Regions from separate parts of the Pelosinus sp. IPA-1 genome, predicted to be linked through region 3. Evidence: riboswitches for the same ligand, from Rfam matches in the RefSeq annotation. Region 3 holds a riboswitch; each other region holds the start of a gene.
What was found. Region 3 has a riboswitch for cobalamin ahead of cbiD (cobalt-precorrin-5B (C(1))-methyltransferase CbiD). Riboswitches for the same ligand answer to the same signal wherever they lie in the genome.

Region 1 (3,728 bases), on a different contig from region 3:
AATACTAAATTAACCAACGCATGACCCATTACATAGTAAAGTGATAAGAAGAAACTTTTTTTCTTCGTATCTTCTGCTCCAATAAAATCGGTGATAGCGGCGATATGATCCCAATCGATTGCATGCCTAAGCCCGAGTACAAAACCTAACCCAATTATAGCGCCAATTTCGGCATTCATCTTTTTAATCTCCTTTAATTCAGCCCACAGGCATCTATCTCATGAAATTATATTATAGTATGACCCGTTTAAAACTAGTGTTTTTTAGCTTTATGCACGATCAGTTGATCAATAGCATCTTTTAGATGCTGTACATAAATATCCTGGATAGCTAGATTTTCGCCCAAGCCGTGGAAATATATATCAACATTAAACCCAGCTTTAAGTAATTGGGATTTAGCAGAATCTTCTTCATCACCAGCCATGTCTTTAGTGGCATGGTCGCCAGCTACCAGCATAAATGGCAACAAAGTCACGTTCTTCACCTTTTTACTTTTCAATTTTTCAATAACGCTATCCAGTGCTGGGAAACCTTCGACAGTATACACAAAAATATTATTCAACCCGGCTTCTTCTAATTTTATTTGTAAAGCGGCATAAGCAGTATTAGCAGGATGTACTCCCCCATGACCCATAAGCACTATCGCTTCCTGGTATCTTAACTTAGGTAGTTGCGTTTCAACAGCCTTAATGGCAATCAGGTAATCGTCTGGGTTGCCTTTCTGTCCCATATAATAAAGCAGTGGACGGCCAAGAGTAATCTTATCAAACACTTTAGTATGAGCAAAATGTACAGAAACCTCTCTTAACTTTTCATATTCTTCAGCAGCGGCCACATATAGTGGCTGGATGAATACTTCTTTATATCCCTCAGCTTGCAATCTTTCAAGCGCTTGCTTTTCCGTATCAATTAGAATACCATCTCGCTCAGCCAATTTCTTAATGACAATACGGGAAGTAAACGCCCGACGTACCTCGTAATTAGGGAAGGTAGCTCTGATTTTGCTTTCTGTACTTTCAATGGCCATTTTCAACGTATCAAGATAAGTAGTTCCAAAGCTAACAACTAAGATAGCCCTTTTATCCGCCAAACAGTTGACGGCGCTAGCTGCTTCTTCCATTATAAATTCCTCCAATTATTATAGCTAAATACCAAATGATGAATATTGGGGTAGATTTTCATGCAACATACTAACTTCCGCTCCCCAAGATGGAATCGTCAATACACTACGTAAAAAAATAATCTCCCATCCAAGAACGGGAGACGTAATATAAGCCAGGCAAAGTTATAACGATAAAAATCCCTGCGAAAAAAACGCAACGATGAAATATTGTACAACAGCATTACTTAAATCCCCTCCCCATCGCTCGTGGGTAAACGGTGACTATTAAATAGGCAGTTCTTCTGACTTAGGATCGTAACATTCCTGCGCCTTCCCAAAACTATTATTTCAGTGACATCATGCAGGTTTGCTCCCCTTTACAGCGGCGGGACCGTGTTGGATTTACACCAACTTCCCTATTAAGCCCGTAGGCACCTATCTTACTATATTTAGTTAAGAAAATCCTATTTAAAGTTACTATCAATATCTAACGTTGTCAAGCTTTTGTTCAATACAAACCGTGTATCAAAACTTTTTACTTATCCTGCTTACTCCCAACTAGGCCCCTTCGACCTAATCTGGGGAAAAAACGTGGAGTCACTGCAGCATAGGCGGCATAGTCTTCACCAAATTGTTCCATTGCTTCCCGTTCTTCTTGCCTAGCCAACCAAATATACATCCGCACAAGAATAGGGAACATGGCCAGTGTTAACAACGTCGGCCACTGCAGCAGGAAGCCAAACAGGATCACGATAAAAGCAATGTATTGAGGATGACGCACATAGGCATAAGGCCCACTTATTGCGATTACGCCTCTACGCTGGGCGCTATGCAAAAATCTCCATGTAAAACCGAGAAAGATAAGCCCCCCAAAAATAAACCAGTTACTTAGTTCGTGAATAGGGTTATGATGTGGGTCACCTACCAGCCCCAGCAATGTATACCAAAGGTGTCCGGCATCATGAGAATAGAGATTGATTTGTGGATAGTGGCTCCCCAGCCACCCGGAAAGTAAGTAAATACTCAAAGGAAAACCATACATTTCTGCAAACAGCGCTACAATAAAAGCGGAAAAGGTACCAAAGGAACGCCAATCCCGCCCAGAACGCGGACGAGTAAAACTAAAAGCAAAAATAATAAAGATAAGCGAATTGATGACCACAATTGGCCATAGTCCATAATCTGACATGTTATTCAGTCTCTCCTTTCCGATACCACAACCATAAGCTGCTAGCAAGCATTGCCGTTAACAGCGCTGTCATTTGCGCCACTTTAAGACCGCCAAACATTAAACTATCCGTGCGTAAAAATTCCAAACCGAACCGAGCCAGGGAATAGAGAATGAAATAGGTTATTGCTACCTGTCCATCAAACTGTTTCCGACGGAATATATACAGTAGAACGGCTAGAATCATGAGATCAAACCCAGCCTCAAATAGTTCCGCTGGCACCAATGGCATTGCTCCCCATGCTTGATATGCGGGCGTTCCAGGCTGATAGACAACGCCATACCAGGCAGTTGTCGGTTTTCCATAGGCATCACCGTTTAATAAACAGCCAATACGCCCAATAGCCTGCCCTAGGATAAGACCTGGTGTACTAATATCGGCAAAACGCCGGAAGGATAAACCTTTACTTCGGAAATACCATCCCGCCAGCAATAAATTGGCTATCACCGCTCCCTGAATGGAGAGACCTCCCTGCCAAAACATCAACGCATACAAAGGATTGCTGCTATAGTCTTGCCAAGAGAAGACAACTTCCCAAACGCGTGCTCCTAAAAATCCTGCTATTACACCATATAAAACATATTCTTGCAACAGCTCTGCCGAAAACTCACTGTTTCTTGCTAGGCGTGTCGCTAGCCAGAAACCGGCAAATACTCCTAAAGATACCATAAGTCCCCAGGCGCGAAATTCAAAACTACCAATACTTAATAAGATGGGATACATGGTTCTTCCCCCCGTTCTATATCCTTCGCCTATTCTAGGCTACGTTAATTTCATCTACAACTAAGTGGAGTTATGCCCGCTTTCCAACAGGAATAACGGGCAGCTCCATGTATATAAAAGACCTCCTGGCAAACCAAGATGATCTGTCATGTCCATTACTATTAATCCATCGGTCTCATTATCCAAGCTGGCGCTCTACAACGCCAGCTTTTTGGATGAACAAGAAATTTTCAACATCCCTTTCATTGTCTGCTATATTGATCTTGATCCACGTCGGGTGCACTAGCTGGTGTACTGGACCTGGAAGACAGATTATTATTTTGCTCATTAGCGTCTACCGAATTCACTAAATCGCGCATAATCTGGCGAAGTTCTGGATCACTTGCCAGCATTTGCTTCATCGTGGCCTGCATTTCTGGATCTTTCATCATGCCTTTCATTGTCTGCTGCATATCACTGCTTTTCATCATATCTGCGCATTGTTTTTGCATTTCAGGCGAATTCATCATTTCCATGCTACCCATTTGCCCATTTTCCATCATTTTGCCTTGCATAACTGGTGGTTTCTCAACAGTTTTCTCCGCCGCACTTCCCACATTAGTACCCATTAGCAAACCAGCGGCAGAAATTGCAAATACCCCACCCATAATCCAACCTGTCATTCTTTTTTTCAT
Region 2 (3,728 bases), on a different contig from region 3:
TCAGGTCTTTGACTGTTATCGCAGTTGGACCGGTTACCACCGTTCCGCTGCCACTGCCATTGTCAATAGAAGTCGTCGTATTGTCAGTCTGGGTAATTGTGCCATCAGCATTAATTATCCATCCCTGTCCAATGCTATAACTGCCGACAATAGCACTGGTGCTTTCCAGACGATCCATGGGGCGCCATACACCGCTCTCTCCCACAATGCGACTTTGATAGGAATAAGAATAATTTGGATCCGAAGGGCTGGAAGGAAGTGTTATCGGCCATGACGTAAAATTAACAGGTTTCAAAGAAGTACCTACTGTCAATAGTGTTCCACTCTGCCAGTCATTACCCTGGGCCGCATAAAGATGGGGCAAACCATTGCTGATCAATTGTATCAACTTAGCCTCTGCTGCAGCTTTTATGGCTGGGTCGCTACTTTGAGCAGCTTGTTGAGCTTGATAGATTTGTTGTGCTATCTCCGGCAACTTCCAATAGTCGTTAGCAACATTACTTCCAGTTAAAGCTGGACTGGTAAGGTCACTATAGTTGAGGAGAGACACCAATTTGCCGCTGTTGTCTTTCTGGGCAATCGTATAGGTTTTGGGAATTGTTGATCCTGGATTGGCCGGATCAGGCACCTGGATTACGGCGATGATCGTATCATAGTTGTTTGATCCACCGGCTGAACTATTATAATAGTTTACTATTGTCTTAAATGAATTCGCATTAAATACTAGTGCCGCCCCATTGACAGGATTAACTAATCTAGGAGAGGACGACGAATCTAAAACTACGGTATTATACGAATTCCCAGCCTGATTTACCGTCCCAGCCTGCCAATCCGAAAATATGTTATTAGAGGAATGCACCCCAGCATTGTAGCTTAAAAGCCCGCTGGCGGTTGTCTCCCCCTCGGCGGCGTAAACAACATTGGTTGAGTCCATAGGGGGCAGTGCTCCCAGCGATCCACCAAGCATTACCGTCATCGCTAAAGACAGTTTCTTATATCCTCCAGTCTGGATGTTGGCGAAAGACTGTATGGAACTTATTTCTGCAAGTACGCTGTCCCGGCGGGCGCGGCGGCGACTGGATTTCATTTTCCCATTACTTTTTGTCAATTCGGATACGACCTGCCAACAGGAGCGGGCGCGATTCCAGATGATTCTATATACATGGTTCAAAACATATCATTCCTTTGTTACTTTCTTTACTTCTTGCAGAATTGCTGGATGTTCTTATTCATCCAGCAATTCTGTTGCTGATATAAAATAATAGCAATAAAAAAAACTCCCATTTTGGGAGTGCTTACGCCATGTTGCCAGAGCATTTTTTCTCCGGCAATCTTTACGTAATCTCCTCCCCGTCACTCGCAGGTAAAATGGCGATCGTTAGATAGGCAGTTCTCCTGACTTCGGATCAATGCTTTTTCGCGCCTTCCCAAAGCCTAAGCTCCAGTGGCATTTTGCGAAATTACTCCCCATTACAGTGGCGGGACCGTGCCGGCATTACACCGGTCTTCCCTATTAAGCCCCGAAGGGCACCTATCCCAGTATTCTGTTGTTATTTCCTTTGATTCTTGGTAGCTTCCTAATCCTCTCCCTGTTAATCGCAGGTCAAGCGAGGATGTCAGTACAGGCAGTTCTCCTAGCTCTACTTCATCACCAGCCCAGCCTTCCCGGCAAGTTTATCTCCTGCCAGTGGCCAGTCAGGGCTGATTCCGTATTACAGTGGCGAACCGCGCCGGCTTTTCACCGGACTTCCCTATTGAGCCCTCTGAAAGGGCACCTGCACCCGTATTTGCTCACAATTACCAATCCTATTTCTCTATTCTTTCCTGGATTATCTATGATAAAATCTGTCATAAACCGCCTATATTGAAGCTTGTACCTCCTAAGAACCAAAAGCACTAAGCTATGCAAGATTTTGTTCTGTGCAAGCACAATCTGTCAAATAAAAAGAAGCCCCCCTGTGATGACACCACCCAGAGAGGCTTCTTGTATTATCCAGCAAAACTTCCGGAATAAAAATGCAAAAAACGACAACCAAAATCCCCTCCCCATCTTTCGCAGGTAAAACGGTGATTGTTGTACAGGCAGTTCTCCTGGCTCTGGATCATAGTTCCTCCAAACCTTCCCAAAACAATTACGTCTCAGTGGCATATCTTGGACTTACTCCCCATTACAGTGGCGGGACCGCGCCGGTATTACACCGGACTTTTCTATTAAGCCCTTACGGGCACCTGTACCTATTTAATTTTAATGAATTTTTACCTATTACACCTTTCTTTGATTTTCTTTGTCAACGCCAAAATAATACCATTTTTGGATAAACATGTCAATCCATATTATTATGTATACATGTATGACCGAATATGATCGGTGTATCTGGTATTCTTATCTCTTTTCCCCTTCAAATATATCAATTAGTTTCTTCACTGCCATGGTGGCAGAAATTTTCCCGTCGATAACATTCTGCTCAATTTGAGGTTTCTTATTGATGACCTCAGGATGATTGATAAATAAAGCCTGCAAATATTCTTGGACCATAGACTGCACCCAACTTAACATTTGAGTTCGACGACGCCTTTCAAAGATACCAGATTCCGTTGTTATTTGGTGGAACTTTTCTACCATCCGCCAAACATCGTCTACCCCCTCACCCGTACTTGCCGAGCAAGTATGGCCTTTGGTAACCCATCCTTCCGTAGCTGGACGCAAGAAATGCAAAATACGATCATAATCCACTTTCGCCATTAAAGCTTTCTGTTTATTATCACCATCTGCTTTATTAATCACAATGGCATCAGCCAGCTCTATTACCCCTTTTTTCATCCCTTGCAGTTCATCCCCTGCTCCTGTAATCATCAGCAAGAGGAAAAAATCAACCATAGAGCGCACTGTTACTTCACTTTGCCCCACGCCAACGGTTTCAATCAGCAATACATCATAACCAGCCGCTTCACATAATAGTATTGTTTCCCGGCTTTTACGGGTTACCCCTCCCAAGGTGCCACTGGAGGGAGAAGGCCTGATATAAGCCCTTGGATTACGGGACAATTGCTCCATGCGCGTTTTATCGCCTAAGATACTGCCCTTGGTTACTGTACTGCTGGGATCAACGGCGAGTACAGCTACTTTATGTCCTTTATCACATAATTGACATCCTAGGTTTTCAATAAAGGTACTTTTACCAGCACCTGGAACACCAGTAATCCCGACACGAATGGATTTACCCGTATGAGGTAATAACTTTTTTAATATTTCCTGTGCCAGCTCCATATGAGCTGGTAAATTACTTTCAATGAGCGTGATCGCTCTGGACAAAATCACTCGATTTTCACTCAATACACCTTGGACATATTCATCTACGGAAAGTTGGCGGCGAATGGAGCGAGAATTAAAAGGGGTTTCTGTCTTCTCTTGATTCGGCATACCATCGTGACCACTACGAATTCCGCCCATGACTTCCGTGGTGAAAGCATCCCCTGCATCAGGTGGAATCCATTCCGGCTTCCACCTGTCCTTTTTTTCTTCAGTATTCATATCATTTCACTTCCTGTGAATAACGTCCTAGCTCTTTTAATATTTTTTCTGCGGCAACAGGAATAATGGTTCCTGGTCCAAAAATGGCTGCTGCGCCATTTTCACGTAAAAACTCATAATCCTGAGCAGGAATAACACCGCCAATAACAACCATAATGTCTTCTCTACCAAGCTTTTTAAGTTCTTCGATGAGCTG
Region 3 (3,728 bases):
CTTTTTAATCATTGCTGCTCCTTGGTATGTTAAGATGTACCAATTACACGGTACAAATTTCCTTGATACCTTTTTGGGATTACATAACTATCTTCGTGCCACAGTGTCCGAACATCCTAAGGATAATGTCTTTTATTATTATCTAGTCCTATTTCCTATCAGCCTATTACCTTGGTCAGGAATTTTCATTAAATCAATGGGTGTTGTTAGAAAAGAGCTTTCGTCTTCTCAGCTAATTTATTTAACAAATTGGTCTATTCTTACGATTATTTTTTACACAATGATGGCTACTAAATATCCTACATATGTTTTCCCTGCATCCTTTCCTGCGGCATTACTAATTGGATATACTTTAGGTAAAATGCAAATTCTAAGGGATCGAAAGGTTTGGTGGTGGCTTTCCATTCCAGCCATTGCATTATTACTGCTTATTTCGCTAAGTAGTCGATTTATCCCAACTGCAGCTAGTTGGACAATGATATATATTGGTACTTTCCTTTCAATTGGTTTAATACTTTGGAAACAATTAAAAGGAAATGTCTATCATTTGCCACAAATAATAGCAATAGTAACCGTAGTTATGAATTTATTCTTAATTCATAATGGTCTTATACCATTAGCAGAAACACGCTCTGCTAAAAGTATATCTGCTGAGTTACCAGCAGAAAGGGCTAGAATAGCTTCCTATGGTGAATATTCAACATCAGCGGTGTTTTATAGTGGCTATAATATTCCTCGATTAATACATGAAGAAGAACCTCAGCAGCTAGGTACTTGGGCAGGAAAATATACAATGCCTACTCAAACGATCAGAGAATTTACTTCTGATACCAGTATGTCGTATATATTGGTATCAAATAAAGATAACAAAAATTTTATGAATGAACCTTTTTCTAAGCATTTTTCTCCAATTGCTACACGGAATGAGATAACACTATATCAGCGAGGCCAATCACAATGATTGAATCAGGATAATTGAATAAATCATCTATAATTTATAAATAATAGCAGGAATATTAGCAGTAGTAGTGGAATACTACAAAAATATACCAATAACAAAATTAATAAATTGGGAATGGGTGCTTACGCTTAAAAGGGAAGTCCGGTCAAAGCCGGCGCGGTCCCGCCACTGTATTGGGGAGCATAGCTAAGAATATACCACTGGAAATAATCCGGGAAGGTTTAGCTATGTAATGAACCAGAGTCAGGAGACCTGCCTATTCTGACACACACCGTTATGACCTACGGAGGATAGGCAGGTGGTAGAATAAATTAGGTTTATTGTACCTCCTGTCTTCAGGGGGTTTTTATTTTGCAAAAAAAAATGAAGTCTGGAATTACTACTGGCACTTGTGCCGCTGCAGCAACCAAAGCTGCATTACTAGCATGGTCTGGGCAATTGCCTACTACTGTACATGTAACCTCACCACAGGGACAAAATATCCATGTGAAAATTGCAACATGTCAGCCCTTATATAATGGAGGAAAGGCAAGTATCATTAAGGATGCAGGAGATGATCCTGATGTTACAAATGGTACAAGGATCTTTGCCGAAGTAGAAGTCAATAAAACGAGTGAGATAATCCTAAAAGCTGGAGTTGGAGTGGGGCTTGTTACTAAACCAGGCTTATCTGTAGCTGTTGGTCAGCCCGCTATTAACCCTGGACCTCGTAAAATGATCATGCAAGCAATACAAGATGTATTACCTACTGGTTGTGGTGTAACTGTTACTATTTCAATACCTGATGGTGAAAGGTTAGCACAACGAACTTTAAATCCAACATTAGGTATTGTAGGCGGTTTATCCATTATTGGTACTACCGGCATAGTGGAACCAATGTCAGAAGAAGCCTTTAAAAATTCATTATCACCACAAATTTCTATGGTAAAGGCATTAGGATATAATCAAATTGTCTTTGCTCCTGGAAAAATGGGACAAGAAATCGCCATTAATAGGTACCATCTTCCTAGAGAAGCAGTAATACAAACTAGCAATTTTATCGGACATATGTTAGAAAGTGCTGTACATTATGGTATGGAGCAAGTATTGTTATTTGGCCATTTGGGGAAAATTGTCAAGGTAGCTGCAGGAATTTTTCATACTCATAATCGTATGGCTGATGCTCGTTTTGAAACACTGGCTGCCTATATGGCTTCCCTAGGCGCACCGCAGTCCGCGATACAAGAAGTATTAGACTGTAATACTACGGAAGCTGCTATGCCAATTATTACAAAATACAAATTGCATGAGGTGTACCGCGTAATTGCCCAAAGAGCCAGCATACGTGCTGAGCGTTATATCTTTGGTGATCTAAGAGTGGGTACCGCTATGATTACTCTAAAAGGAGATATATTAGCAACTGATGATACCGCACAAGAAATTGGAGGCAATCTAGGATGGAACATAAAATAATAGTAGTAGGAATTGGACCAGGATCACCTGATTATATATTGCCAGTGGCTAGTCGCATAATTGCCCAGGCAGACGTACTAGTTGGAAGTCAGCGAGCTCTTATAACATTTGCACCTAAACATGCAACGGTTAAAGTTATCGATCGAGATATCAGTGGCGTTTTAACGTTCATCGCTACATCCCTTTCGCAAAGTGATGTAGTGGTCATGGTTTCAGGTGATCCTGGTTTTTACAGTTTCCTAGCTACTCTTAAAACTAAATTTACGTCTGAATGTATTACCGTTATCCCAGGAATAAGCTCTATGCAGTTAGCTTTCGCCCGTATAACCGCTATATGGCAAGACGCACTTCTTATTAGTATGCATGGTCGTATGGCCAATGACAATGATTTGAAATATGCACCTAACAAAAAACTTGGTATTCTCACTGATTATGAACAAGATCCAAAATTTATTGCGGGCGTACTCATAGATCATGGCTGGCCGTCAAATGCAAAAGTATGGTTGTGTGCTAATTTGTCTTATGAGAATGAAGAAATTAAACAATCAACTCTAAATGAAGTAAAAATGCTAAATGGGTTTACTCATTGTGTAATGGTGGTGGAAGCATGAGCTATTTTCCAGGTATTAAGGATGAGGACTTTATTCGTGGTGATATTCCGATGACGAAGCAAGAAGTTCGTATTTTAGTTCTTACTAAAGCGAAGATTTGTCCTACTGACACTATTATAGACATTGGGGCCGGGACTGGCTCTCTCTCAATTGAGGCGGCCTTACAAGCTAGTAGTGGTAAAGTATATGCGATTGAACGGCATCCAGAAGGAGCTCAACTAATTCGTTCTAATGCAATACATTTTGGCGCAGATAATATCGAAGTCATCTCAGGTTCCGCACCGGAGGCATTGCAGGGGCTTCCCGTTGCCGATGTAATCTTTATTGGCGGAAGCGGTGGTCACTTACAAGAAATTCTAGCACAAAGTAATAGTTTACTTAAACCAAATGGCAGATTAGTTATCACAGCTATTACTATAGAAACATTATATGATGCTTTACATAGTATGCAGGCTAAACCTGAATTTACGGTAGAAGCTTTTGGTATGCAAGTAACACGTATAAAACAGGTGAAAAGCAGTAATATGTTGCAAGCATTAAATCCAATCTATATCATTACATGTACTAAAGGTATATAAGCTAATTATATTAGAATTTTCACTAACAAATATTTGGGAGGTTTTTCAATGCATGTTTCATTTGTAGGGGCAGGTCCTGGAGATCCTGAGTTAATTACGGTAAAGGGTCAACGTTTATTAGGAGAA
Region 4 (3,728 bases), on a different contig from region 3:
GCAAAATTATAATATGAGCTTACAGGCTGGCAAGTTTGGCATAAATTATTCTGTTAATAAAACAGATGAAATTAACAACATATCAGATGGATATACTCGCAGCACAGCTGCGCCTACTAGTACCAGCTATGTACCCAAACGATATTATGATTTCTCTGGTAATGACCGGGAAGCGTTGTCTTGGCGCTATGCGTTTGATGATAATTTAGATTTTACACATTCTTATGGTACGAGTAATTCAACCTATTTCTATCGTCATGCAGAAACAGCAAATGCAGCAACAATTGGCAGCCTGAGTTCAGCAAGTAATTTTGATACCACCTATAATCGTATGCAATTAAATTATAAGAAAGAGAATATAAAAGCTACCTTTTATTTAAATCAAAAAGAGCTGAATAATAATAAAACTGAGTATTGGGCTACTGTAAGCAAAAAATATCAACAACTGACTACTCCTACCATAACGAATGGAACTGACAAAGACAGAACGGTTGGCCTAGATATGCAAAATACTTGGAAGGTAAAGGATAATACCTTACTTGTCGGTATGAATGCACAAAGAGAAAGCTATGAATCGAAAGAAAAAGCAGATAATGGTGCTTGGGATGGTCGTGATTTTGATCGCAACGTATATTCTCTTTACGGGCAATATGACCATAAGCTGGACACTTCCTCCAATCTTATTTTTAGTGCCCGCGAAACTTGGACAGAAGGGGCTGTGGATGATAAAAACTATAATAAGTTTACACCGCAACTGCAATATATGAAGAAATTAGAAGAAAACACCACTTTTTATGCTAATGCAGGGATGTCCTTTATGATGCCAACCTTTACTCAAATATATGGTTCTGCCAGTCGGGTAAAAGGTAATCCAAGCGTAAAACCGCAACAAGGTGAACATTATGAAGTGGGATTAAAACGTAATACTGATACTCATGCCTGGCGGTTAGCCGTATTTAACTATGCGATTGATGACAGTATCTCAACGACTTACACCGAATCAACAGATACCTTTACCACTAGCAATGAAGACATAAAGAATACAGGGCTTGAATTATCCTGTACTATTGATAATGGCAGGGGCTGGCATACTAACTGGGGCATTTCCTATAGCAATCCTCAAAAATATGAAACAGATAAAAATGGAGCTAGCCAGGGATGGCACAGATACTATGGCAAGCTGCAACTAAACGGCGGGATAAACTATACCAGTGAAAAATGGAAAGCGGCACTGACAACGAACTATTTAGCGAATCGTGAACGTGATACTGATGCTGGTGGAAGTATTAAGCCGATGTTATTAACAGGTGCAAATGTCATTTATAAACTGAAAGCGGACAAAGAGATCTTTTTAACAGTAGACAATTTATTTGACCGTAAAGATATTACTTCTCATGCAACATCTGAATACTATACAATGGGAAGAACCTTTCAGTTAGGCTATAAAATGAGTTTATAGGTTGTATAATTCTATTTTTTATTAATATGCCAAAACTTGACAATCTGGGAAAAATAGTATAACTTGTACATATTAAGATAATTTCATATGGATGGTATAGGTGCCCTTCGGGGCTTAATAGGGAAGTCCGGTTCAAAGCCGGCGCGGTCCCGCCACTGTAATGAGGAGTAAACCCATGATTATGCCACTGAGACAACAGTCTTGGGAAGGTATGGGCAAGCAATGATTCAAAGTCAGGAGAACTGCCTATATAGCAATCACCGATTGACCTGCGAGAGATGGGGAGGGGATTTACGCGCAAGATTCGCGTTTTTTCGTCCTGGCTGTTATGTAATGGCCAGGCTTTATTTATACGATTTCTATACTTGCGTTTAACTCTCGGCCTATGCTGGGAGTTTTTTTATTACAAAAGGAGGGGGGATAGGTTAAAATGCATCACATGTTAGCTAGAATCAGAAAGCAAGGAGAATAGAGTATATAAAGGAGAGTAGAACATATATGAGTACATTGAAATGGGAACCATTTACGCCCTTGATGGAAAGGATACCGCAGGAGGCACCGGGACTATTAACTGGACTGCAAACATTAAAAAACAATATGCCAACTGCAGAGTTTGAAAAATATATTAATTCTCTAACTAGTTTAAAACAAGGTAATGGTATGTTATTGCTTATTACGAAGAAGGAAATGTATCGATCCATAATTGAAAGCAAATTCATACCTGTTATTCAAGCTAGTTTTGGTGTAGAACGAGTGCGTATTATTAGTCAGCCCTAATGGGAAATTGGATAAATCCTAGAGAATGATGATGAAATGGATGGTGAAAGTATGTCAAATCAGGATGTAGAAAATAAAAAAGCAGTGAGCGAAGATCTGCCAGCACGATTTTTTGCTGAGTTTCCCTATCCCACCTATGAGGAATGGCGGGCTGAGTCAGAAAAAGCACTGAAAGGTGCAAATTGGGAAAAAAAATTAATCACAAAAACCTACGAAGGGATTAATTTGCAGCCGATGTATCGGATGGAAGACTTGGAAGATGTAAGTCATTGTGACTCTTTACCTGGCAGTTTTCCTTTTGTACGAGGTTCCAATGCTATGGGATACTTAAATAAACCATGGGAGATCAGCCAAGAATGTGCCGAGCCTTTTTCTACTAAAATGCATGATGTGTTGCAGCATGAATTAAACAAAGGCGGCACAACCATTCATATCGTGGCTGATAAAGCGACTTTGAATGGGATTGATGCAGATAAAGCAGAAGAGCTGCTGCTAGGAAAAGGCATATCGCTATCAACATTAGATGATGTACAACAGGCTTTTCATGGCTTTGACTTAGAAAAAACTCCCTTACTTATCTTTGCTGGTACTTCTGGCATACAATTACTTAGCTTATTTGTAGCCTTAATGAAAGCCAATGGGAGAGATTATCATAAATTAAATGGCTGCATTGGCGTAGATCCCATTGGCTACTTAGCAGCAGAAGGGCAAGTGGCTCATTCTTTAGATACCTATTACGATGAAATGGCGGCGGCAGCGAAGTGGGCTTATACGAATACCAAACAGTTAAAAACAATCTTGGTACAAGGACAACCTTATCATAATAGTGGTGCAAATGCTGTACAAGAATTATCCTTTATGTTGGCTACAGGTGTTGAATACTTGCAGGAAATGCAGCAGCGGGGTGTTTCCATTGATATTGCTGCACAGCAGATTTCCTTTTCCTTCTCCGTAGGAACTAATTTCTTTATGGAAATTGCGAAATTAAGAGCAGCACGTATGTTATGGGCTCAAATTGTCGAAGCCTTTGGCGGAGCCCAAGAGGCGCAAAAGATGCATATGCATGCGCGAACTTCCACTTTTACTAAAAGTGTATATGATCCTTATGTAAATATGCTTCGTACAACAACAGAAGCTTTTTCTGCCATTGTAGGCGGTGTAGACAGCCTGCATGTTGGTTATTTTGATGAAGCTATACGACCAGCAGATGATTTTTCCCGCCGAATTGCCCGTAATACACAAATAATGCTGCAGCAGGAATGTAATCTAACGCAACCAGTTGATCCAGCAGGTGGGTCTTGGTATATTGAAAAATTAACGAGTGAAGTAGCTGAAAAAACTTGGAGCCTGTTTCAAGAAGTAGAAGCAGCTGGAGGTATTGTAGAATCTTTAAAGCAAAATATACCTCAAGAACAGGTAGAGACTACAGCAAAAAGCAGGGCAGATGGTCTTGCGAAACGCAAAGATGTGATCTTGGGTACGAATATGTATC

Region 1: linked by a shared signal. The riboswitch ahead of QSJ81_RS21780 (sirohydrochlorin cobaltochelatase) and the one ahead of cbiD (cobalt-precorrin-5B (C(1))-methyltransferase CbiD) in region 3 are both predicted to bind cobalamin.
Region 2: linked by a shared signal. The riboswitch ahead of QSJ81_RS01560 (TonB-dependent receptor domain-containing protein) and the one ahead of cbiD (cobalt-precorrin-5B (C(1))-methyltransferase CbiD) in region 3 are both predicted to bind cobalamin.
Region 4: linked by a shared signal. The riboswitch ahead of QSJ81_RS01540 (hypothetical protein) and the one ahead of cbiD (cobalt-precorrin-5B (C(1))-methyltransferase CbiD) in region 3 are both predicted to bind cobalamin.

What each region holds. Positions count from the first base shown of each region.
Region 1 covers NZ_BSVC01000010.1:88,369-92,096, forward strand. Annotated here, with positions in the region: gene QSJ81_RS21775 (HoxN/HupN/NixA family nickel/cobalt transporter) at 1-179, opposite strand, end outside; gene QSJ81_RS21780 (sirohydrochlorin cobaltochelatase) at 254-1,120, opposite strand; cobalamin riboswitch at 1,378-1,556, opposite strand; gene QSJ81_RS21785 (methyltransferase family protein) at 1,638-2,291, opposite strand; gene lgt (prolipoprotein diacylglyceryl transferase) at 2,293-3,054, opposite strand; gene QSJ81_RS21795 (hypothetical protein) at 3,297-3,728, opposite strand.
Region 2 covers NZ_BSVC01000001.1:355,302-359,029, reverse strand. Annotated here, with positions in the region: gene QSJ81_RS01560 (TonB-dependent receptor domain-containing protein) at 1-1,171, opposite strand, end outside; cobalamin riboswitch at 1,369-1,550, opposite strand; cobalamin riboswitch at 1,608-1,794, opposite strand; cobalamin riboswitch at 2,065-2,248, opposite strand; gene meaB (methylmalonyl Co-A mutase-associated GTPase MeaB) at 2,384-3,532, opposite strand; gene scpA (methylmalonyl-CoA mutase) at 3,534-3,728, opposite strand, start outside.
Region 3 covers NZ_BSVC01000004.1:270,647-274,374, reverse strand. Annotated here, with positions in the region: gene QSJ81_RS11070 (ArnT family glycosyltransferase) at 1-961, shown strand, start outside; cobalamin riboswitch at 1,061-1,235, shown strand; gene cbiD (cobalt-precorrin-5B (C(1))-methyltransferase CbiD) at 1,313-2,413, shown strand; gene cbiE (precorrin-6y C5,15-methyltransferase (decarboxylating) subunit CbiE) at 2,398-3,024, shown strand; gene cbiT (precorrin-6Y C5,15-methyltransferase (decarboxylating) subunit CbiT) at 3,021-3,602, shown strand; gene cobM (precorrin-4 C(11)-methyltransferase) at 3,651-3,728, shown strand, end outside.
Region 4 covers NZ_BSVC01000001.1:348,846-352,573, forward strand. Annotated here, with positions in the region: gene QSJ81_RS01535 (TonB-dependent receptor plug domain-containing protein) at 1-1,459, shown strand, start outside; cobalamin riboswitch at 1,541-1,723, shown strand; gene QSJ81_RS01540 (hypothetical protein) at 1,958-2,236, shown strand; gene QSJ81_RS01545 (methylmalonyl-CoA mutase family protein) at 2,288-3,728, shown strand, end outside.